2 regions of the Nonomuraea sp. C10 genome follow, and region 1 is predicted to be linked to the other one. Evidence: riboswitches for the same ligand, from Rfam matches in the RefSeq annotation. Region 1 holds a riboswitch; the other holds the start of a gene.

Region 1 (10,248 bases):
GCAGCCTCCTTTACATAGTAAGATGATCACCATGCCCGCCAAGCGACCACCGGTCCCCCTGTCCCGCGAGCGCATCATCGAGGCCGCCCTGCACATCGCCGACAGCCAGGGCCTGCGCAGGCTCACCATGCGCAGGCTCGGCGACGCCCTCCAGGTCGAGGCCATGGCCATCTACCACCACCTGCCGCGCGGCAAGGAGGCGCTGATGGACGCCCTGGCCGAACACGTCACCGCCGTCCACGTCGAGCAGGCGGCGACCTGGCAGGAGACCGCCAGGGCGTGGTGCAGGGCCAGCCGGGAGATGCTGCGCGAGCATCCCGGCGTGCTGGCGCTGGCGCTCACCAAGCCGCCCAAGGGCGCCACCGTCATCGCCATCGGGGAGCAGATCGAGCAGCTCGCCGACGGCGGCCTGCCCGGCGCCGAGGAGGCCGTGCGCACACTGCGGGCCTTCGTCTTCGGCAGCGTCGCGGTCGAGGTGCAGCGCTCGGGCTGGGCCGACCCCGAGGTGGACGAGTGGGTGCGGCGCGACCGCGACGCCGACGCCGACTTCGAACGCGGGCTCGACGCGTTGCTCCGGGGGCTCCAAACCTAGTGTGCGTGTCATGCTTGGCCCGTTATCCTGCATAAGGCACGCTGTGTCGGAGGTCACACTCCAGGGGATCCTCCCTTAACAGTCCAAACGGGCTATGTCGGAACGTGTGACGCACATCGCACACTTGCTGCACACTTACTGGAAAGAGAAACCCGAGCCGCTCCCGACTCCTTGATCGGGGGCCATCCACGAGATATCGGAGGCACGCCGATGTGCCCGCACGACCCGGTCTGTCCGTCTGCCGACGCGCCTGACCGCGAAGCCGCCCGCACCCTGGCCTGCCACCCCGAGCAGGGGTGGAGTCTGCTGTGCAACGGGGTCGTCCTGTTCGAGGACACCGGTGAGCTGCTGCCCGGCGGCACCGCGATCGCCCCGCACCGCCCCGACCCGCTGGTCGGGGCAGCCTGAGCGCACCGCCGACCGGTTACCCGAGATAACGGGTCAGCCAGTCGGCGACCACCTCGCCCACCCGGGCGGGTTCCTTCTTCAGATCGTGCCCCTCTCCCGGGAGCACCACGAGCCGCGTCGCGTCCGCCGCGTCGGGCACGCCGAACGGGTCCCTGTCACCGTTCACCACCAGCACATCGACTCCGGCGCCACGCAGCTCGTCCGCCCTGGAACGGTCCGGCTTGCCGGGCGGGTGCAGCGGGAACGCCAGGGCCACCACCGCCACCGCCCCGGCCGCCCGCGCGGTCCGGCAGGCGACCCGCGCCCCGTTGCTCCGGCCGCCCTGCACGAGCGGCAGCCCGGGCCACCGGCCGCGCAGCTCGGCCAGCACGGCCAGCCACGCCTCGTCCTGCCGCTCGGCCGATCCGGGCGCCCGCGCCCCCGCCATCCTGAACGCCTGCGTCACCCTGGCCACGGTCACGCCCATGCCGAGGGCCGCCTCGCGGACCGCCAGCAGGTCGGGCGCGTCGACTCCCCCGGCCGACCCGTGCGTCAGCACCAGCAGCAGCCGGCCGCGCTCCTCCTCGTCGACGTCGACCCGCGCCGCCCCCCGGGGAGTCATGATCTCCATGGCAGCACCGTACCTGGGGAGGAGCTCAACATAGCTCCCAGGTCTGATGACGGCGCGCCTCCGGACAGGGCAGGATGTCCTCTATGCAACCGGAGAGGGATGTCCGCGACGAACTGCGGGCGACGATCGACGCCCGCCGCGACCTCGGCCCCGACTACGAGCCCGCTCTTGTCGACTCCCTGGCCGACCGGCTCGACGCGACGATAGCGGCCCGGGTCGAAGCCGAGCTCAAGCGACGCGGCAAGGAGACCAAGCGCAAGAACGACAGCTCCCGCTCCATGGTGCCGATCGCGCTGGGCTCGATGGGCATCGGCGTCCCGCTGACGGCCATCGCCGCCAGCCAGGCGGGCACCGTGGGCCTGATCGTCGCCTGGCTGTCCATCGTCCTGATCAACATCGCCGCCGCCGGCGCCCTGATGCGCCGCCCCTGACGGCCAACCCCGTCCCCCTCCCCCAGGCGCCACCCCGGAACTACAACGAGCCGAGCGGGCCGAAGGCACGCCTTACGGCGCCCGACCCGTGGGGGTTCCCAAAAAAGGGTCTTGACCTGCGGCCAGCGCGCTGATGCGCCGCCCCTTACGGTCAAGGCACGCTGCCTGTCTCCATCTCCCCAAGCGCGGCCACCACACCCCGGAATTACGGCGAGCTGAGCGGGCCGAAGGCACGCCTTATGGCGCCCGGCCCGTGGGGGTTCCCGAAAAGGTCTTGACCTGCCGCCGAGAAGCGGCCGCCCGCCCCCGTCAACCCACAGCGGCGAGCCGCCAACACCCGAAAAGGGATCACACGGCTGCCCCCACTCCACAACCCAAGCGGACGAGACCGACCATGACGCGGCCGAAAGGCTTTCAAGCGATCGCCCGCACTCCACACGAGCGGAACGGCCACTGACGCGGGCCGAGGGGTTCTCACGCGGTCAGCTGCGCACCCTCCACCTCGTCCACCCGTGACCCATCGGGTTCTCATACGGTCAGCTGCGATCCGCAACCCATGAGAGGGCACAGCCGGCGCGGCCTGGAGAGGTTCTCATCCGCGGTTCGCCCGCACTACCCGGTGGCCGTCGGCACGCTTCCGGACTCATCGACGGTGGCCTGTGTTCGAAAATCACTGCGGGGCACGCACAACGGTGCCCTGACTCGAAAGCTGTGGGGTCGGCTCAGGTGTCGCGGTCGTAGCGGAGGCGTACTTCGGCCGCCAGGCCTTCGTCCTGGTGCTCCAGCCCGTACGCCCACACCTGCCCGGCGGCGTCGTCGCGGCCGCGCAGGGGAAGCGTGCGGGCCAGCAGCTCGATCGCCAGCGCGCTCACCTGCGCCTCGCCACCCTGCTCGACGGCCTCGGCGAACTCGGCGCAGGCCATCTCCAGGTGCGCGATGCCGAGCTGCACGCGCAACCGCGCCGCGTCCTCACCGGAGGCGGCGTCCTCCAGCGCGTCGAGCAGCACGTCGGCGGCCTCTCCCGGCTCCTCGCGCCCGATCAGCAGGTCGGCGAGCTGCTGCGCGGCGTGCACCCGCACCTCGACGGCGGGTCCGTCCGGCTCGGCTCCCTCATGCGAGGCTTCCCCGCCGGCCGGGGCGTCGTCCCCGGTCCGATGGCCCGTCTCGATGGCGGCGCGCAGCTCGGCCTCCGCCTCGTCGTAGTCGCCCACCTCGCCGGCCAGCCGGGCCAGCGCCAGGTGCGCGAGCGGCACGTACGAGGGGGTGCCGACGCCGAGCACGGCCTGCCAGGCCCCGCGCGCCTGGTCCAGCCGCCCTTCACGCTCGAACCCCTGAGCCAGGTGGCAGGCGGCCTGGGCGGCGAACTCGGGGTGCCCGGTGGCCAGCGCCGTCCTGGCGGCGGCCCGCGCCCCCTCCACGTCGCCCGCCTGGTCGAGCACCACGGCGAGCCCCACGGCTGCCTGCGCCCGATCGGGGCTGCCGGGCTGCGCGGCGAGCTCGGCGAGTATGGCGGCCGCGCCGTCGAGGTCACCGCCTTCGGCCAGGCGGCGGGCGGTGTCGAGCGGCGGGGTCTCCAGCTCTGAGAACGTCAAGAGAGCTCCTTCGGCGACGAACGCCCCGAGCCTAACGAGTTCTCGCGATCATGTCTGCTCGGTTGACCCCATCGGTCTGACTGACGCCCGATTAGTCCGAAATGCCCTTCCGGGACGCGAGCAGGCCCGGCCGCGCGGGCCGGGCCTGGACCGCCCTTGTCAGTCCTCGTACGCCTCCAGAGGCGGGCAGGAGCACACCAGGTTGCGGTCGCCGTACGCCTGGTCGATCCGCCGCACCGGCACCCAGTACTTGTCCTCGCGCAGCGACGGCACCGGATAGGCCGCCTCGCTCCGCGCGTACGGGTGACTCCACTCGTCGGCGGTCAGCGCCTCCGCGGTGTGCGGGGCGTTCCGCAGGGGGTTGTCGGCCGGGTCGTACTCGCCGGAGGCCACCTTGGCGATCTCCGCGCGGATGGCGACCATCGCGTCCACGAACCGGTCCAGCTCGGCCAGGTCCTCGCTCTCGGTCGGCTCGATCATGAGCGTCCCGGCGACGGGGAAGGACATGGTGGGCGCGTGGAAGCCGTAGTCGATGAGCCGCTTGGCCACGTCGTCGACGGTGACGCCGGTCTCCTTGGTGATCTGCCGCAGGTCGACGATGCACTCGTGGGCGACCAGCCCGCCCCTGCCGGTGTAGAGGACGGGGTAGTGCGGGGCGAGGCCGCGGGCGAGGTAGTTGGCCGACAGGATGGCCTGCTCGGTGGCTGCGGTGAGGCCGTCGCTGCCCATCATCCTGATGTACGCCCACGAGATCGGCAGGATCCCGGCGGAGCCGTACGGAGCGGCAGAGACGGGCCCGACGGGCGAGCCGTCGCGCAGCGGGTGGCCGGGCAGGTAGGGGGCGAGGTGGGCGCGGACGGCGACCGGGCCGACGCCGGGCCCGCCGCCGCCGTGCGGGATGCAGAACGTCTTGTGCAGGTTGAGATGGGAGACGTCGGCTCCGAACTCGCCGGGCTTGGCCAGGCCGACGAGCGCGTTGAGGTTGGCCCCGTCGACGTACACCTGGCCGCCGGCGTCGTGCACCTTGGCGCAGATCTCCGTGACGGTCTCCTCGTAGACGCCGTGCGTGGACGGGTAGGTGACCATGATGGCGGCCAGCCGGTCGCGGTGCTTGCCGATCTTGGCGTCGAGGTCGGCCAGGTCGACGTTGCCGTCGTCGTCGCAGGCCACGACCACGACCCGCATGCCGGCCATGACGGCGCTGGCGGCGTTGGTGCCGTGGGCGGACGACGGGATGAGGCAGACGTCGCGCCCGGTGTCCCCGTTGGCGCGGTGGTAGGCGCGGATGGCCAGCAGCCCGGCGAACTCGCCCTGGGAGCCGGCGTTCGGCTGGATGGAGACCTTGTCGTAGCCGGTGACCTCGGCGAGCCAGTCCTCCAGCGTGCGGATCAGCTCGCCGTAGCCGAGCGCCTGCGCCTCGGGCGCGTACGGGTGGATGCCGGCGAACTCGGGCCAGGTGATGGGCTCCATCTCGGTGGTCGCGTTCAGCTTCATCGTGCAGGAGCCGAGCGGGATCATCGAACGGTCGAGCGCGATGTCCTTGTCCTGGAGCCTGCGCAGGTAGCGCAGCATCGAGGTCTCGCTGTGGTGGGTGTTGAACACCGGGTGGGTGAGGAAGTCCGACTCGCGCAGCAGGGAGGACGGCAGCGCGTCGTCCACGGCGTCCAGGGCGGCGTCCGCGCGCTCGACGCCGAAGGCCGCCCACACCTTGGCGAGCTCGGCGGCGCCGGTCTTCTCGTCGCAGGCGATGGAGACGTGGTCGGCGTCGGCCTGCCACAGGTTGACGCCGCGCTCGGCGGCCGCGGCGACGATGCCGGCGGCCCGGCCGGGGACGCGGGCCAGCACGGTGTCGAAGAACTCGGCGTGCACGACCTCGACGCCGCCCTCGCGCAGCCCCGCGGCGAGCGCGGCGGCGTGCCGGTGCACCCGCCGGGCGATCCGCCGCAGCCCGTCGGGCCCGTGGTAGACGGCGTACATGCCGGCGATGACCGCGAGCAGGACCTGCGCGGTGCAGATGTTGCTGGTGGCCTTCTCGCGGCGGATGTGCTGCTCGCGGGTCTGCAGGGCCAGCCGGTACGCGGCCGCGCCGTCGGCGTCGACCGACACCCCGACCAGGCGGCCGGGCATCTGGCGCTGCAGTCCCTCGCGTACGGACATGTAGGCGGCGTGCGGCCCGCCGTAGCCGAACGACACGCCGAACCGCTGGGAGGAGCCGACGGCGATGTCGGCGCCGAGCTCGCCCGGGGCGGCCAGGAGCGTGAGCGCCAGCAGGTCGGCGGCGGCCACGACCAGCGCGCCGGCCTCGTGCGCCCGCTCGGCCACGGCGCGGAAGTCGCGCAGCCGCCCGGACGCGCCGGGGTACTGGACCAGCACGCCGAAGCATTCGGGCAGGTCGCCGGTCAGGTCGCTCTCGACGAGCTCGATGCCGAGCGGTTCGGCGCGGGTGGCCAGCACGGCCTTGGTCTGCGGCAGCGTGTCGGCGTCCACCACGAACACCGGGCTCTTGGCCTTGCCGGCGCGGCGTGCCAGCGTCATGCCCTCGGCCGCGGCGGTGGCCTCGTCGAGCAGGGACGCCCCGGCGACGGGCAGGCCAGTGAGGTCGGAGACCACGGTCTGGAAGTTCAGCAGCGCCTCCAGCCGGCCCTGCGAGATCTCCGGCTGGTACGGGGTGTAGGCGGTGTACCAGCCCGGGTTCTCCAGGAGGTTGCGGCGGATGACGGCGGGCGTGACCGTGTCGTGGTAGCCGAGGCCGATCATGGAGGTGAGCACCTGGTTGCGGCCGGCGAGGGCGCGCAGTTCGGCGATGGCCTCGGCCTCGCTCGCGGCGGCCGGCAGTTTGAGCCGGTCCTTGGCCCTGATGGCCTCGGGCACGGCCACCGCGACCAGGTCCGCGACCGATTCGAAGCCGACGGCCTCGAGCATGCGCTGCTGCTCGGCCGCTGAGGGCCCGATGTGCCTGCTGGAGAACGGCGGTGCTGACAGGTCGGTCATGGAGATGCCTCCCGAGGCTGTGGAGACCGGCGCTGGGCGCGGGCGTATGCCGGATCTCCCCCTCTGTCATGGCGACCTGAGAGCTTCACCCCGCTACGGGGCTTGCACCGTCGGTGAAGTGCGCCTGGCGGACGCACCTGCTTTCCAGAGTTGCCTCACCCGAGCGGTACGGGCGCCTGAGAGATTCCGGGGAGGGTTGCTCCTTCGGCGCCCCGGCGGTGCCGGGGACTCTCCCGCACGGGGTCGTCAGCATGTCCTAGATTACAGCCTCGACCCGAATTGGGGTGGTACGGGGCGTCACCCGATGCGGCGCGCGCGCCGCCGCCGGGCCAGTTCGTCAGCGGGATGGTCGGCCGGGACGTCGTCCACGACCGCCGCCCGTTCCCCCGGCAGCTCCGCGAGGGATCCTTCGACCTCGCGCCAGACCCGGCCGAGCGCTATGCCGAACACGCCCTGACCGCCCTGGAGAAGGTCGATGACCTCGTCGGCCGAGGTGCACTCGTAGACGCTGACGCCGTCGCTCATCAGCGTGATCTGCGCGAGGTCGGCGACCCCGCGGTCGCGCAGATGCTGGACGGCGGTGCGGATCTGCTGGAGGGAGACTCCGGTGTCGAGGAGCCGCTTGACGACTTTCAGGACCAGGATGTCGCGGAAGCTGTAGAGGCGCTGGGAGCCGGAGCCGTGCGCGGCTCTTATCGTGGGCTCCACCAGGCCCGTGCGCGCCCAGTAGTCGAGCTGCCTGTAGGTGATGCCGGCCGCCGCGCAGGCTGTCGGCCCGCGGTATCCGATGTCGTCCGGCAGCGTGGCAGGCTGCTCGTCGAAGAGCAATCCTTGTTCTCCGGCACGCTGCCGCGCACTCTCGCGCCGCACCGGATCTTCCTGGCCGGCCGTCTTTCCCTCGCCGCTGCTGACCGCCACGCGGACCTCCGGCTTTCTCTCATCCCGTGGCCTCATCTGGGGGTTCGTAAAAGGTCGACCACGGGTTTCACTTGCACCGTAGGACCGTGACCATGCTCAGTCAACGATCCGGCTCGGCGCGTCGTGAAGCGTAAATGCACTGAAATACCTACCCCGCCCGGCCGAAGTCCTCGGGTGAGATCGTGTCAAGGAACTCCCTGAACTTCTCCACCTCGTCCTCCTGGTCGTCGGGGATGATCACACCGGCCTCCTGGACCACCTCCTCGCTGGCGAAGATGCGGGCTCCGGTGCGCAGCGCCAGCGCGATCGAGTCGGAGGGCCGGGCGCTGACCTCCACGCCGTTGGAGAACACGAGGTCGGCGAAGAAGATGCCGTCACGCAGAGCGACGATGTTGACGGCGCGCAGACCCACGCCGAGCGCGCTCAGCACGTCCCTGAAAAGATCGTGGGTGAGCGGCCGGGGCGGCGGCTCGTCGGCCTGTGCCAGCGCTATGGCCGTCGCTTCGGTCATGCCGATCCAGATCGGCAGGAACCGCTCCCCGTGTGCCTCCTTGAGCAGAACGATCGGCTGATTGGTGGGCATTTCTACCCGAACGCCCACTACCTCCATCTGCAACACGGGCTGCTCCATATTCGACTGGCCGGTGGCCCGGCTCAGGTCATCGCTGGTCCGCTTCTGCATTTCAACGTAACACCCGCCGAGCCCTGAATGTCCCGCAGGCCGCTCATCGGCCCAGAACGCCACGAACCCCCGTACGCAGCAGGGCGGCATGGAGGTCGAGCAGGAGTGCCGACAGCTCCCTGGCCGCTTCGTCGGCCTCACCGATCGCGCCGGGCTTGCGGCGTTTGAGTATGGGCGCGACCGTCTGCTCGACCAGACCGGCCTCCCGCTCCGCCGCGGCCTTGACGGCGCGCAGATGACGGGCGTGCAGGCCGAAGCGGGCCAGCCCGCCCACGGCCCGGGCGATCTTCAGCGCTTCCTCGTCGTAGCGCCGGGCGACCGGCGCAAGCAGCCCGTAGTCCTCCAGCTCGGTGAGCGTCTCCTCGTCGAGCCCCGCGGACTCCAGCAGCTCGGCCCGGGTGAGCTTGACCTCCTGCTTGTCGTGCAGCGCGCGGGGGCGGCCGAAGCTCTCGGCCATCTTGTCCTTGATCACGCGCAGCGGGAGGTAGTGGTCGCGCTGCTCGGTCAGGATGTAGCGCAGCTGCTCGACGTGCAGGTGGGTGAACTTGCGGAAGCCGGACGGGGTGCGCTCCGGCTCGATCAGCCCCTCGCCCTCCAGGAAACGGATCTTGGAGATCGTGACGTCGGGGAACTCGCCCTGCAGCAGGGCGAGCACCTCCCCGATGCTCATGTGCGAGCGTGCCGCCTGTGAGCTCATGCGCCGGCGGGGGTCCGCATCAGGAACAGCAGCCGGAACTTGCCGATCTGCACCTCGTCCCCGGAGTGGAGCGGGACCTCCTCGATGCGCTCCCGGTTGACGTAGGTGCCGTTGAGGCTGCCCACGTCGCGCACCGAGAACTGGCCGCCGCGATGGCGGTAGAACTCGACATGACGGCGCGAGACCGTGATGTCGTCGAGGAAGATGTCGCTCTCCGGGTGGCGGCCGGTGGTGGTCAGCTCCTTGTCGAGCCGGAACCGGCTGCCCTGGTTGGGCCCCCTGGTGACGGTGAGCAGCGCCGCGCCCGGCGGGAGCTGCTCCACCAGCGCCCGCTCGGCCAGCAGCATGTCGCCGGTCTCAGCCTCGTACGCCTCTATTCCCGCGACAGAGATCGTCGATGTCGTGTCCCCGGAGACCTCGGGTCTGGTCAGCTGGGTCCCACAACGGGAACAGAAACGGGCATCCTCGGGGTTGGCATGCCCGCACTGCGTGCAGTAGACGCTCGGCATCGATCGGCTCGGCCTCCTACCGCGAAGTCGCGGCAACGGTGCTCGGGGCGCGCCTCGCTTCGCTCTTCACGTTTTGGCGAATGCCGCAACTTACGCTGATCAGCGGCAAAGGTCAAGGCGGGGCGCTGGACGACAGGTTCGGACGCTGACAAAGTTACAACCGCCCCTACCTGAAGGTCCATGCCGCCGCGCGTCTTAACATTACGATCTTGCGGTCCTTCCAGACAAATCGTGGACAGGATCCGGCCTGTTATGGATCATGTCGCCTGCTCGACCACCTGGGCCCAGCGTTCGAGCAGGATCTGCGCGGTGTCGACGTCCGACGCCTCCGCCCACAGGTCGGTCGCCGGTTCGGTGGCGGCGGGCAGGATGAGCACCCAGCTGCCGTCGTCGCCGACCACCCGCACCCCGTCGGTGGTGTCGATCCGGTGACCGTCGCCGCTCGACTCGGCCGCCTCGATGACCGAGCGCATCACCGCCCCCTTCGCCGCCCACTGCGTCGGGATCGTCCGCTTGAGCAGCTTGGCCTCGGGGATCCTGGCGTCGATCTGGCTGAGCGAGAGCCGGGTGCGGGCCACCAGCCCGAGCAGCCTCATGAACGCGGCCAGCCCGTCGATGGCCGGGCTGAACTCGGGCACCACGAAGCCGCCCCGCCCGTCGCCGGCGAAGATCATGCCGGGGTCGCCGGCGGCTGAGGTGAGCGCGTCGACGGCGGTCGAGGTCCACCGCACCTGCACGCCGTGGAAGCGGCACACCTGCTCGGCGACCCGGGTGGTGGTGACGGGCAGCGCCACCTGCCCGCCCCTGCGCTCGGCGGC
Region 2 (10,248 bases), 2.4 Mb from region 1:
ATCTGGCCCCGGTGCTGATCGGGGTGGGCGCGGTGCTGGTGCTGGGGGCGGCCGTGGTGCTGTGGCGGCGGCGCAGGCGCCGGTAGCGGTCAAAGGAACACGGCGGCGGTAAGCGGTCAGAGGAACGTCCTGCCCTCGCCGCGGTAGGTCGGCACGGATTCCACGACGGTGTCGCCGTCGACGAGGTGGAGGGTGTCGAAGCGCTCGCACAGCTCGCCCGCCTTGGCGTGCCTGAACCAGACGCGGTCGCCGACGCGCAGGTCCTCGGCGGCCTGGCCGGTGAGGGGGGTCTGCACCTCGCCCGCGCCCTCGTCGCGGCTGTAGCGCAGGCCGGCGGGCAGGTACGGCTGGGGCGCGCGGCCGGTCCCCGGAGGGCCGGAGGCGATGTAGCCGCCGCCGAGCACGGTCACGGTGTCAGGTGAGGGACGGCGCACGACGGGGAGCGCGAACATCGCGGCGGGGTGGCCGGTGAAGCCGCGGTAGAAGTCGAACAACCTCGGGTGGAAGAGCCCGGATCCGGCGGCGACCTCGGTGACGGCCTTCTCGCGTACGGTGCGTTCGATGGAGCCGGTGCCGCCGCCGTTGACGAACTCGAGGTCGGCGACCTGGCGGACGGCGTTGACGATGCGGCCGCGGCGCATCACGAGCTCTCTGGCCGAGAGGGCCTGCATGAGCCGCACGACGCGGCCGTAGGCGGCGCTCTGGGGGGCGTCGCCGACGCCGGCGATCTGGGCCTCGTACGCGAGCAGTCCGGCCAGCCGGTAGCCGGGGCGTTTGGCGATGTCGGCGGCCAGGCGGGCGGCCTGGTCGGCGTCGCGGACGGGGGAGCGCAGCGCGCCGGCCCTGAACCGGCCGCCGAGGGCGACGAAGCCGGCGTCGATGTCGAGGCAGAGCCGGATCTCGTGCCGGGGGTGGACTCCGGAGAGCGCCTGGTCCAGGTAGGCGAGGTGGTCGGCCGAGTCGACGGTGATCGTGATGTGCCGGGCGGCGTCGGCGTCCGCGGCCAGGGCGGCGAGGGCCTGCCGGTCGGCGGTGGGGTAGGCGACGAGGATGTCGGTGCGGCCTCGGGACGCGAGCCAGAGCGCCTCGGGGAGGGTGAACGCCATCAGGCCGCGGAAGCCCTCGATGGCCAGCACCCGCTCCAGCACCGGCCGGGATCGGAGTGATTTGGTGGCCACCCTGATCGGCTTGCCCGCGGCCCGGCGCACCATGCTCGCGGCGTTGGCGCGCATCGCGGCCAGGTCGAGGATGGCGAACGGCGGCTCGAGCGCGGCGGTGGCACGGTCGTAGCGCTGGCGGTCGTCCATACCGGCAGCGTAACGGCATAACCGGCAATTGAACATGAGGCTGGTTCGCATTGATCGCGTGGCCCGTAATGATCCTGCAAACGGGCGGCGGGGACACGGTCGAGCGGGAGCCTCGCCCGTGTACCTCTGATGGTTGTGATGACCACGCTCCAGCAGCTTCTGCCCGGTACCTCCGCCACGGTGCGCGACTCCCCGGTCCGCAGATCCCGCCGGGTGCTCCGGCCGGCCAGAACGCCCGCCGGTGTGGCCGTGGCGGCGCTGCTGACCGCCGGGCTCGGGCTCCTCGCCGCGGAGATCGTCGCGGGCCTGTGGGCCCGGCCGCTGGGCCTGGTGCCGATCGACGAGGCCGCCGCGCTGGCGTCCGCGTCGTCGTGGAAGGATCTGTCGGCGCCCGCGCTGGGGGTCGCGGGCCTGGGCGTGGGCCTGCTCCTGCTGGCGGTGCTGCCGGGCCGGTGCAGGCTCGTACCCGTGGAGACCACGGACCCGCTGATCGTCATCGGCATCACCCGCTCCGGCCTGCGCCGCACGCTGCGCGAGGTCGCGCGGCAGGCCGACGGGGTGGACCGGGTCAGGGTACGGCTGCGCAGGCGGCGCATCGAGGTCACCGTGGTGACCGGCCCCGAGTCGTCGGGCGCGATGCTCAGGCAGGTGGGCACCGCGGTGGGCGACCGGCTGGCGGGGCTGGGCACGCTCGGCACGGGTGAGGTCGTGGTGCGGCTGCGCAGGAAGGGGCTGTGATGCGGCAGTACGGAGGCAACCGCCTGGGGCTGGCCGTGGTGGGCGCGGTGCTGCTGATCGCCGGCGGCTTCGCCTGGCTGCGCGGCCAGGGCCAGCTGCGCGGGCTGTCGCCGCGGGCCAGGGTGCTGCCGGAGCGCACCGCCGACGCCCTGAGCGGGCAGCCGTGGGTGCCGTGGCTGGTGGCCCTGGTGCTGGTGGTGCTCGCGCTGGTGACGCTCCGGTGGCTGCTGCTGAGCCTCGGCTGGGGCCGGTTCGGGACGCGGTCCGGCACGGGCACGGCGATGCTCTGCGTGGGCCTCAAGGACGTGGAAGGGCTGTCGCGGGCGGCGGTGCGGGTGCTCGGCGAGCTGGAAGGCACGGCCCGGCTGCGGATCTCGCTCTCCTGCCCGCCGGGGGCGGACGTGGGCGCGGTGGTGGGCAAGCTGGACCGGGAGATCGTCGGCCGCATCCGGCGTGAGGTCCGCGACGACGAGCTGGGCGCGGTGGTCCGCATCCACGTCCGTCGCTAGACCTCACGCCGCCTGGGATTAGCGTCTCAGCACTCGATGACGTTCACGGCGAGGCCGCCGCGCGAGGTCTCCTTGTACTTGTCGAGCATGTCCCTGCCGGTGTCGCGCATGGTCTTGATGGCCTTGTCGAGCGACACGTGGTGGCGGCCGTCGCCGCGCAGCGCGATGCGGGCCGCGGTGATGGCCTTGATGGAGGCGACCGCGTTCCGCTCGATGCACGGGATCTGCACCAGGCCGCCGATCGGGTCGCAGGTCAGGCCCAGGTTGTGCTCGATGCCGATCTCGGCGGCGTTCTCCACCTGCTCGGGGGTGCCGCCGAGGACCTCGGTGAGCCCCGCCGAGGCCATCGAGCAGGCCGAGCCGACCTCGCCCTGACAGCCGACCTCGGCGCCGGAGATGGACGCGTTCTCCTTGAACAGCACGCCGATCGCCGCCGCCGTCAGCAGGAAGCGGATCACGCCGTCGTCGTCGGCGTTCGGGGTGAAGCGGGAGTAGTACGTGAGCACGGCGGGGATGATGCCGGCCGCGCCGTTGGTGGGGGCGGTGACGATGCGGCCCCCGGCGGCGTTCTCCTCGTTGACGGCCAGGGCGAACAGCGACACCCAGTCCATCGCCTGCAGCGGGTCCTTCTCGGCGGACTCGGCCTGCAGGCGGCGGTGCAGCTGGTGGGCGCGGCGCTTGACCTTGAGCCCGCCGGGCAGCACGCCTTCCTTGGCGATGCCCCGCCGCACGCACTCCGTCATGACCCGCCAGAGGTCGAGGACGCGGGCGCGGATCTCGTCCTCGCCGAGGCCGAACGCCTTCTCGTTCTCCAGCATCAGCCCGGAGATCGACAGGCCGGTGGCCGAGCAGTGCTTGAGCAGCTCCTCGCCGGTGGTGAACGGGTAGGGCAGGACCGTGTCGTCCGGCTTGATGCGGCCGGCGCCGGTGGCGGTCTCGTCGACCACGAAGCCGCCGCCGACCGAGAAGTACACCTTCTCGCGCAGGCTCCCGCCCGCCTCGTCGTAGGCGGTGAAGCGCATGCCGTTCGGGTGCTCCGGCAGCGAGATCTTCCGCTCGAACACCAGGTCCTCGCCGATCACGAACGGGATCTCCCGCTCGCCGAACAGCCGGACCGTGCCGGACTCGCGCATCGCGGCCAGCCGCTCGTCCACGGTGTCGACGTCCACCAGCTCGGGCTTCTCGCCCGACAGGCCCAGCAGGACGGCCTTGTCGCTGCCGTGGCCCTTGCCGGTCAGGCCGAGGGAGCCGTACAGGATGGCCTCGACACGTGCCGTACGGCCGAGCAGCCCGTCCTGGTGCAGGCCGCGCGCGAACCGGTGGGCGGCGGCCATCGGGCCGCCGGTGTGGGAGCTGGACGGACCGATCCCGATCTTGAAGAGGTCGAAGACGCTGATCGCCATTGATGTGCGCCTTTCACGCGCGGGGCCGGGGCCCGGTGCCGGGCCCCGGCGGGTGGGTCAGGACTCGCCCGAGGTGAGGGCGGCGTACTCCTCGGCGGAGAGCAGGTCGGCGGCGTCGCCGTCGGCGCGCACCTTGAACATCCAGCCCTCGCCGTACGGGTCGCTGTTGGCCAGCGACGGGTCGTCCACCAGGGTCTGGTTGACCTCGACCACCTCGCCGCCGACAGGCGTGTAGATCTCGCTCACGGACTTGGTGGACTCGACCTCGCCGATCGAGTCCCCGGCTTCCACGGTCGAGCCGACCTCCGGGAGCTGCACGTAGACCACGTCACCGAGGGCCTCGGCGGCGAAGGCCGTGATGCCGATCGTGGCGACCAGGCCGTCCTCCAGGCCGGAGATCCACTCGTGCTCCTTGGTGTAGCTCAGGTCGTCAGGGATGTTGCTCACTTGTTCCTCCTGTAGAAGGGCAGCTCGACCACGTCCACGGGTTCTTGCCTGCCCCTGATGTCGACGGCCAGACCTTCGCCGGCGTCGATGCCGGCGTCGACGTAGGCCAGCGCGATGGGCTTGCCCAGCGTCTGTGAGGGCGCGCCGCTGGTGACCTCGCCGACGACGGCACCGTCCTTGGTCACCGGGTATCCGTGGCGGGGCACCCGGCGGCCGCGCGCGACCAGCCCGGTCAGGCGGCGCCGCGGCGGGGTGTCCTTGACCGCCTCCAGCGCCGACCTGCCCACGAAGTCGCCCGGCTTGTCGAATTTCACCACCCTGCCCATCCCCGCGTCGAACGGGGTCAGCTCCGCGCTCAGCTCGTTGCCGTACAGCGGCATGCCCGCCTCCAGGCGGAGCGTGTCACGGCTGGACAGCCCGGCCGGCTTCAGCCCGTACGGTTCGCCGGCGGCGGTAAGGGCGTGCCACAGCGGCACCGCGTCCTGGACGGCCACGAACAGCTCGAAGCCGTCCTCGCCGGTGTAGCCGGTGCGGGCGATGAGCGCCTCCCGCCCGTCGACCCTGCCGGGCAGGCCGGTGTAGTACTTGAGCCCGGCCAGGTCGGCGTCGGTGAGGGTGGCGAGGATCTCCTGGGAGCGCGGGCCCTGGACGGCGATGAGGGCGTACTCGTCGGAGCGGTCCTCGACCCGCGCGTCGTACGCCTTGGCACGGGTCATCAGCTCGTCCGCGACCTTGCCCGCGTTCGAGGCGTTGGCCACGACCATGAACTCCTCGTCGCCGAGCCGGTAGACGATGAGGTCGTCCAGCACCCCGCCGCGCTCGTCGACGATCATCGTGTAGCGCGCCCGCCCGGTCGCCAGCGCCGACAGGTGCCCCACCAGGGCGTAGTCCAGGGCGTCCGCCGCCTGCGGGCCGGTGAGGAAGATCTCCCCCATGTGCGACAGGTCGAAGAGCCCGGCCGCCTGGCGGACCGCGTTGTGCTCCGCGGACTCGCTGCCGTAGCGCAGCGGCATGAGCCAGCCGGCGAAGTCGGTCAGGGTGGCGCCGAGAGACTCGTGCACGTCTCTCAGCGGCGTCGGTCGTGACATGTCGCACCTCAGGACAGGATCGGATGCCGGGATCCTCCCCCTCTGTCGTCGGTGCCTGAGAGCTTCACCCGGCTTTTTTCCGGACTTTCACCTTCGGCGAGGTCGCGCGGACCTGCTTTCCAGAGGACACCTCGGCCGTACGGTCCTTTGCCTTGAGAGGTTCGCGGGGAGGGCTTGCTCCTTCAGGGGCCCCGACCGGCTGTCAGGGCGCTCTCCCGCACGGCTTCGACGGTGATGTGGCAAGCCTAATGGCCTTCGGGGTGAATTGTCGCGTCCGCGAACTCCGCGGCGTGCGTGACCAGGGCTTCGAAGAGTGCGCAGTCGTCGGCGGCCTCCGGGTGCCACTGGACGGCGACGGCGAACGGGTGGGAGTCGAGCTCCACGGCCTCGATCGTGCCGTCCTCGGAGGTGGCCGTCACCGTCAGGCCCGTGCCGAGGCGGTCGACGGCCTGGTGGTGGTAGTGGGGCACGGTGACCGGGGCGCCGCCGAGGATCTTGGCGAGCTTGCTGCCGGCGGTGGGGCGCACGGGGAGGGGGCCGAACCGGCCGGGGGCGGGGGAGTGGCCGGTGTGGCCGACGACGTCAGGCAGGTGCTGGTGGAGGGTGCCGCCGAGGGCGATGTTGAGGACCTGGAGACCCCGGCAGACGCCCAGGAAGGGGGTCCGGGCTTCCAGGGCCGCGGTCATCAGGGCGAACTCGGCGGTGTCGCGAAATTTCCGGATGTAATCGGTGTGGGGGTGGGGCGACGCGCCGTACCGGTCCGGGTCGATGTCCCCGCCGCCCGCCAGGATCAGCCCGTCCAGCCGGGTCACCAGCGCCGCCGGATCGCCCGCCGGCGGGATGAGCACCGGCTGCCCGCCCGCCCGCGTCACCTGCTCCACGTACATGTACGGCAGCAGCGCCACGGGCAGGTCCCACACCGTGAACCGCGCGGGTTCGACGTAGGTGCTGACACCGATGACGGGCCGGCTCACAGCGGCGTCACGTACGCGCCGGAGATCCCCCCGTCGACCAGGAACTGCGACGCCGTGATGAACGACGCGTCGTCGCTGGCCAGGAAGGCGGCCGCGGCCGCGATCTCCGATGCCTCGGCGAAGCGGCCGAGCGGCACGTGCACCAGCCGCCGCTGCGCCCGCTCGGGGTCCTTGGCGAACAGCTCCTGGAGCAGCGGCGTGTTGACCGGCCCCGGGCACAGCGCGTTGACCCGGATGCCCTCGCGGGCGAACTGCACCCCCAGCTCGCGCGACATGGCCAGCACCCCGCCCTTGGAAGCGGTGTAGGAGATCTGCGAGGTCGCCGACCCCATGACGGCCACGAACGAGGCGGTGTTGATGATCGAGCCCTTGCCCTGGCGGCGCATGTAGCCGATGGCGTGCCTGCAGCACAGGTAGACGCTGGTCAGGTTGACCTCCTGGACCCGGCGCCAGGCGTCGATGCCGGTCTCCAGGATGGAGTCGTCGTCGGGCGGCGAGATGCCCGCGTTGTTGAACGCGACGTCCACGCTCCCGTAGGTCTCGAACGCGGTCTCGTACATCCGCGCCACGTCGTCCTCGCTGGTCACGTCGGCCTTGACGAACAGGCCGCCGACCTCGGTGGCGGCCTTGGCGCCCGCCTCCTCGTCGATGTCGACGCAGACGACCTTGGCGCCCTCCTCGGCGAACCGGTGCGCGGTGGCCAGGCCGATGCCGCTGCCCGCTCCGGTGATGACGGCCACGCGGTCCAGCAAACGCTGCATAGGGCTACTCCGTTGAGATGAAGACGTTCTTGGTCTCGGTGAACGCGGCGAGCGCGTCGGGGCCCAGCTCGCGGCCGAGCCCCGACTCCTTGAAGCCGCCGAACGGGGTCCAGTAGCGGACGGAGGAGTTGGAGTTGACCGAGAGCGCGCCGGACTCGACCGCGCGGGCCACCCGCAGCGCCCGGCCGATGTCGCGGGTCCAGATGGAGCCGGACAGGCCGTAGCGGGTGTCGTTGGCGATGCGGACCGCGTCGGCCTCGCCGGCGAACGGCACCACGGACACGACCGGGCCGAAGATCTCCTCGGTGAACGCCCGGTCGGTGACGTTCGAGGTCAGCACCGTCGGCGGGAACCAGTAGCCGCGGCCCTGCGGGCACGAACCTTGCAGGTACGGGTCGGCGACGAAGCCGCGGACCCGCGCCAGGTGCTCGGCGCTGATCAGCGGGCCCATCTCGGTGGCGGGGTCGAGCGGGTCGCCGACGCGCAGCCCGCGCACCGCCTCCGACAACCGCTCCAGGAACTCGTCGTACACGCTCTCCTGCACCAGCACGCGGGAGCGGGCGCAGCAGTCCTGACCGCTGTTGTCGAAGACCGCGTACGGGGCCGCGGCGGCGGCCTTGGCGACGTCGGCGTCGGCGAAGACGATGTTGGCCGACTTGCCGCCGAGCTCCAGCGTGAGCCGCTTGACGTGGGCGGCGGCCTTGGCCGCGATCTCCTTGCCCACCTCGGTCGAGCCGGTGAACACGATCTTGGCGACGCCGGGGTGCTCGACCAGCCGGGCGCCCGCGACCTCCCCTGCCCCGGGCAGGACCTGGAGCACCCCCTCGGGCAGGCCCGCCGCCAGGGCCAGCTCGGCCAGCCGCAGCGCGGTCAGCGGGGTCTGCTCGGCGGGCTTGACGATGACCGTGTTGCCCGCCGCGAGGGCCGGCGCGACGCCCCACGACATGATCAGCATCGGGAAGTTCCACGGCACGATCACGCCCACCACGCCCAGCGGTTCCTGGAACGTGACGTCCACGCCGCCGGGCACCGGGATCTGCCTGCCGTGGTTGCGCTCGGGAGCGCCGGAATAGTAGTGGAGCACGTCGCGGACGGCGGCCGCCTCCCAGCGGGCGTTGCCGACGGGGTGGCCGGCGTTGGCCACCTCCAGCATCGCCAGCTCCTCGGCGTGCGCGTCGACCAGGTCGGCGAAGCCGCGCAGCAGCCGCGCCCGGTCGCCCGGGGCCACCTCGCGCCACTCCCGGTAGGCCTTCGCGGCCCTGGCCACGGCCTCGTCGACCGCGGCGGCCCCGGCCATCTCGACCTCGGCCACGACCTGCTCCGTCGCCGGATTGATGATCTTCACAGGCGCTCGAATCCCCGGAACATCTCCCAGTCGGTCACCGCCGCGTCGAAGGCGGCCAGCTCGACCCGCGCGTTGTTGGCGTAGTGGGCCACCACGTCCTCCCCGAACTCCTCCCCGGCCAGTTTGGAACCCTCGAACAGGGCCAGAGCGTCGCGCAGGGTGTGCGGCACGGTCTCGGCGCCGGAGGTGTAGGCGTTGCCCTCGAACGCCTCCTCCAGCTCCAGCTCCCCGTCGATGCCGTGCAGGCCGGCCGCGACCAGCGCGGCCACGGCGAGGTACGGGTTCACGTCGCCGCCCGGCACCCGGTTCTCCACCCGCAGCGAGGGGCCGTGGCCGACCAGGCGCAGCGCGCAGGTGCGGTTGTCGACGCCCCACTTGACGGCCGTGGGCGCGAAGCTGCCGGGCACGAACCGCTTGTAGGAGTTGATGTTGGGCGCGTACAGAAGGGTGAGCTCGCGCAGGCAGGCGAGCTGGCCGGCGATGAACCGCTGACCCAGCGGCGAGAGCCCGTACGGCCCGTCGCCCGCCATCACCAGCTCGCCGTCCGCCCCGCGCAGCGAGATGTGGATGTGGCAGGAGTTGCCCTCGCGGTCGTTCGGCTTGGCCATGAAGGTGATCGACCTGCCCTCCTGGGCGGCGATCTCCTTGGCGCCGTTCTTGTAGACGGCGTGGTTGTCGCAGGTGGCCAGCGCCTCGGCGTAGCGGAAGGTGATCTCGTGCTGGCCCGGGTTGCACTCGCCCTTGGCGGACTCCACGTACAGGCCCGCGCCCTCCATGTCGCGCCGGATGCGGCGCAGCAGCGGCTCGACGCGGGCGGTGCCGAGCAGCGAGTAGTCGACGTTGTAGAGGTTGGCGGGGGTCAGGTCGCGGTAGGCGCGGTTCCAGGCTCCCTCGTACGAGTCCTCGTAGACGACGAACTCCAGCTCGGTGCCGACGCAGGCGCGCAGGCCGCGTTCCTGGAGCCGGGCGAGCTGGCGGCGGAGGATCTGGCGCGGCGAGGCGGTCACCTCGCCGCCGTCCTCCCAGGTGAGGTCGGCCATGACCAGGGCGGTGCCCTCCTGCCAGGGCACCCGCCGCAGCGTCGACAGGTCGGGCCGCATCACGAAGTCCCCGTACCCGCGATCCCAGGACGACATCGCGTATCCGCCGACCGTGTTCATGTCGACGTCGACGGCGAGCAGGTAGTTGCACCCCTCGGAGCCGTGGTGCAGCACCTCGTCGAGGAAGTAGCGCGCGGACAGGCGCTTGCCCTGGAGGCGGCCCTGCATGTCGGCGATGGCCAGCAGCACCGTGTCGACCAGGCCCGCCGCGACCTCCTGCCGTAGCTCGTCGACGGTGAGGAAGCCATGACTGGACCGCTCGCTCACGTGCTGGCTCCGATCTCGCAGGAGGCGGTTTCCCGTTGATTGGGCTAGTCTCAGACCATTGATGTGTATGGCGGGATCGCTTGTCAAGACCTGAGGACACGTTGGACGAGTCGGCGCGTTTGATGACGGTGCTGCGCCCCGTGAGAGCCGGAAACGCCTTCGAGGAGACCGTCGAACGGCTCCTGCAGGCGATCAAGCTGGGCGTGGTGGCGCCGGGAGACAAGCTCCCGCCCGAGCGCGAGCTGGCCGTCCAGCTCGGCATCAGCAGGGTGACGCTGCGCGAGGCCATCCGCGCCCTGCAGGACGCGG

Evidence for each region. Region 1 has a riboswitch for glycine ahead of gcvP (aminomethyl-transferring glycine dehydrogenase). Riboswitches for the same ligand answer to the same signal wherever they lie in the genome.
Region 2: it holds a riboswitch for glycine, as region 1 does, so the genes downstream of both, gcvT (glycine cleavage system aminomethyltransferase GcvT) here and gcvP (aminomethyl-transferring glycine dehydrogenase) in region 1, are expected to answer to the same signal.

What each region holds. Positions count from the first base shown of each region.
Region 1 covers NZ_VPFF01000001.1:3,846,048-3,856,295, forward strand. Annotated here, with positions in the region: gene FR742_RS17645 (TetR/AcrR family transcriptional regulator C-terminal domain-containing protein) at 23-592, shown strand; gene FR742_RS17650 (DUF5999 family protein) at 803-1,000, shown strand; gene FR742_RS17655 (alpha/beta family hydrolase) at 1,017-1,610, opposite strand; gene FR742_RS17660 (hypothetical protein) at 1,694-2,041, shown strand; gene FR742_RS17665 (tetratricopeptide repeat protein) at 2,764-3,633, opposite strand; gene gcvP (aminomethyl-transferring glycine dehydrogenase) at 3,793-6,624, opposite strand; glycine riboswitch at 6,779-6,870, opposite strand; gene FR742_RS17675 (MerR family transcriptional regulator) at 6,922-7,542, opposite strand; gene FR742_RS17680 (bifunctional nuclease family protein) at 7,691-8,161, opposite strand; gene FR742_RS17685 (MerR family transcriptional regulator) at 8,268-8,894, opposite strand; gene FR742_RS17690 (FHA domain-containing protein) at 8,918-9,430, opposite strand; gene FR742_RS17695 (mannose-1-phosphate guanyltransferase) at 9,688-10,248, opposite strand, start outside.
Region 2 covers NZ_VPFF01000001.1:6,291,694-6,301,941, reverse strand. Annotated here, with positions in the region: gene FR742_RS28870 (DUF3618 domain-containing protein) at 1-86, shown strand, start outside; gene FR742_RS28865 (amino acid deaminase/aldolase) at 117-1,307, opposite strand; gene FR742_RS28860 (DUF6286 domain-containing protein) at 1,446-2,045, shown strand; gene FR742_RS28855 (hypothetical protein) at 2,045-2,554, shown strand; gene FR742_RS28850 (L-serine ammonia-lyase) at 2,581-3,957, opposite strand; gene gcvH (glycine cleavage system protein GcvH) at 4,015-4,404, opposite strand; gene gcvT (glycine cleavage system aminomethyltransferase GcvT) at 4,401-5,492, opposite strand; glycine riboswitch at 5,623-5,720, opposite strand; gene FR742_RS28835 (gamma-glutamyl-gamma-aminobutyrate hydrolase family protein) at 5,738-6,466, opposite strand; gene FR742_RS28830 (3-oxoacyl-ACP reductase) at 6,463-7,227, opposite strand; gene FR742_RS28825 (aldehyde dehydrogenase) at 7,232-8,524, opposite strand; gene FR742_RS28820 (glutamine synthetase family protein) at 8,569-9,939, opposite strand; gene FR742_RS28815 (FadR/GntR family transcriptional regulator) at 10,062-10,248, shown strand, end outside.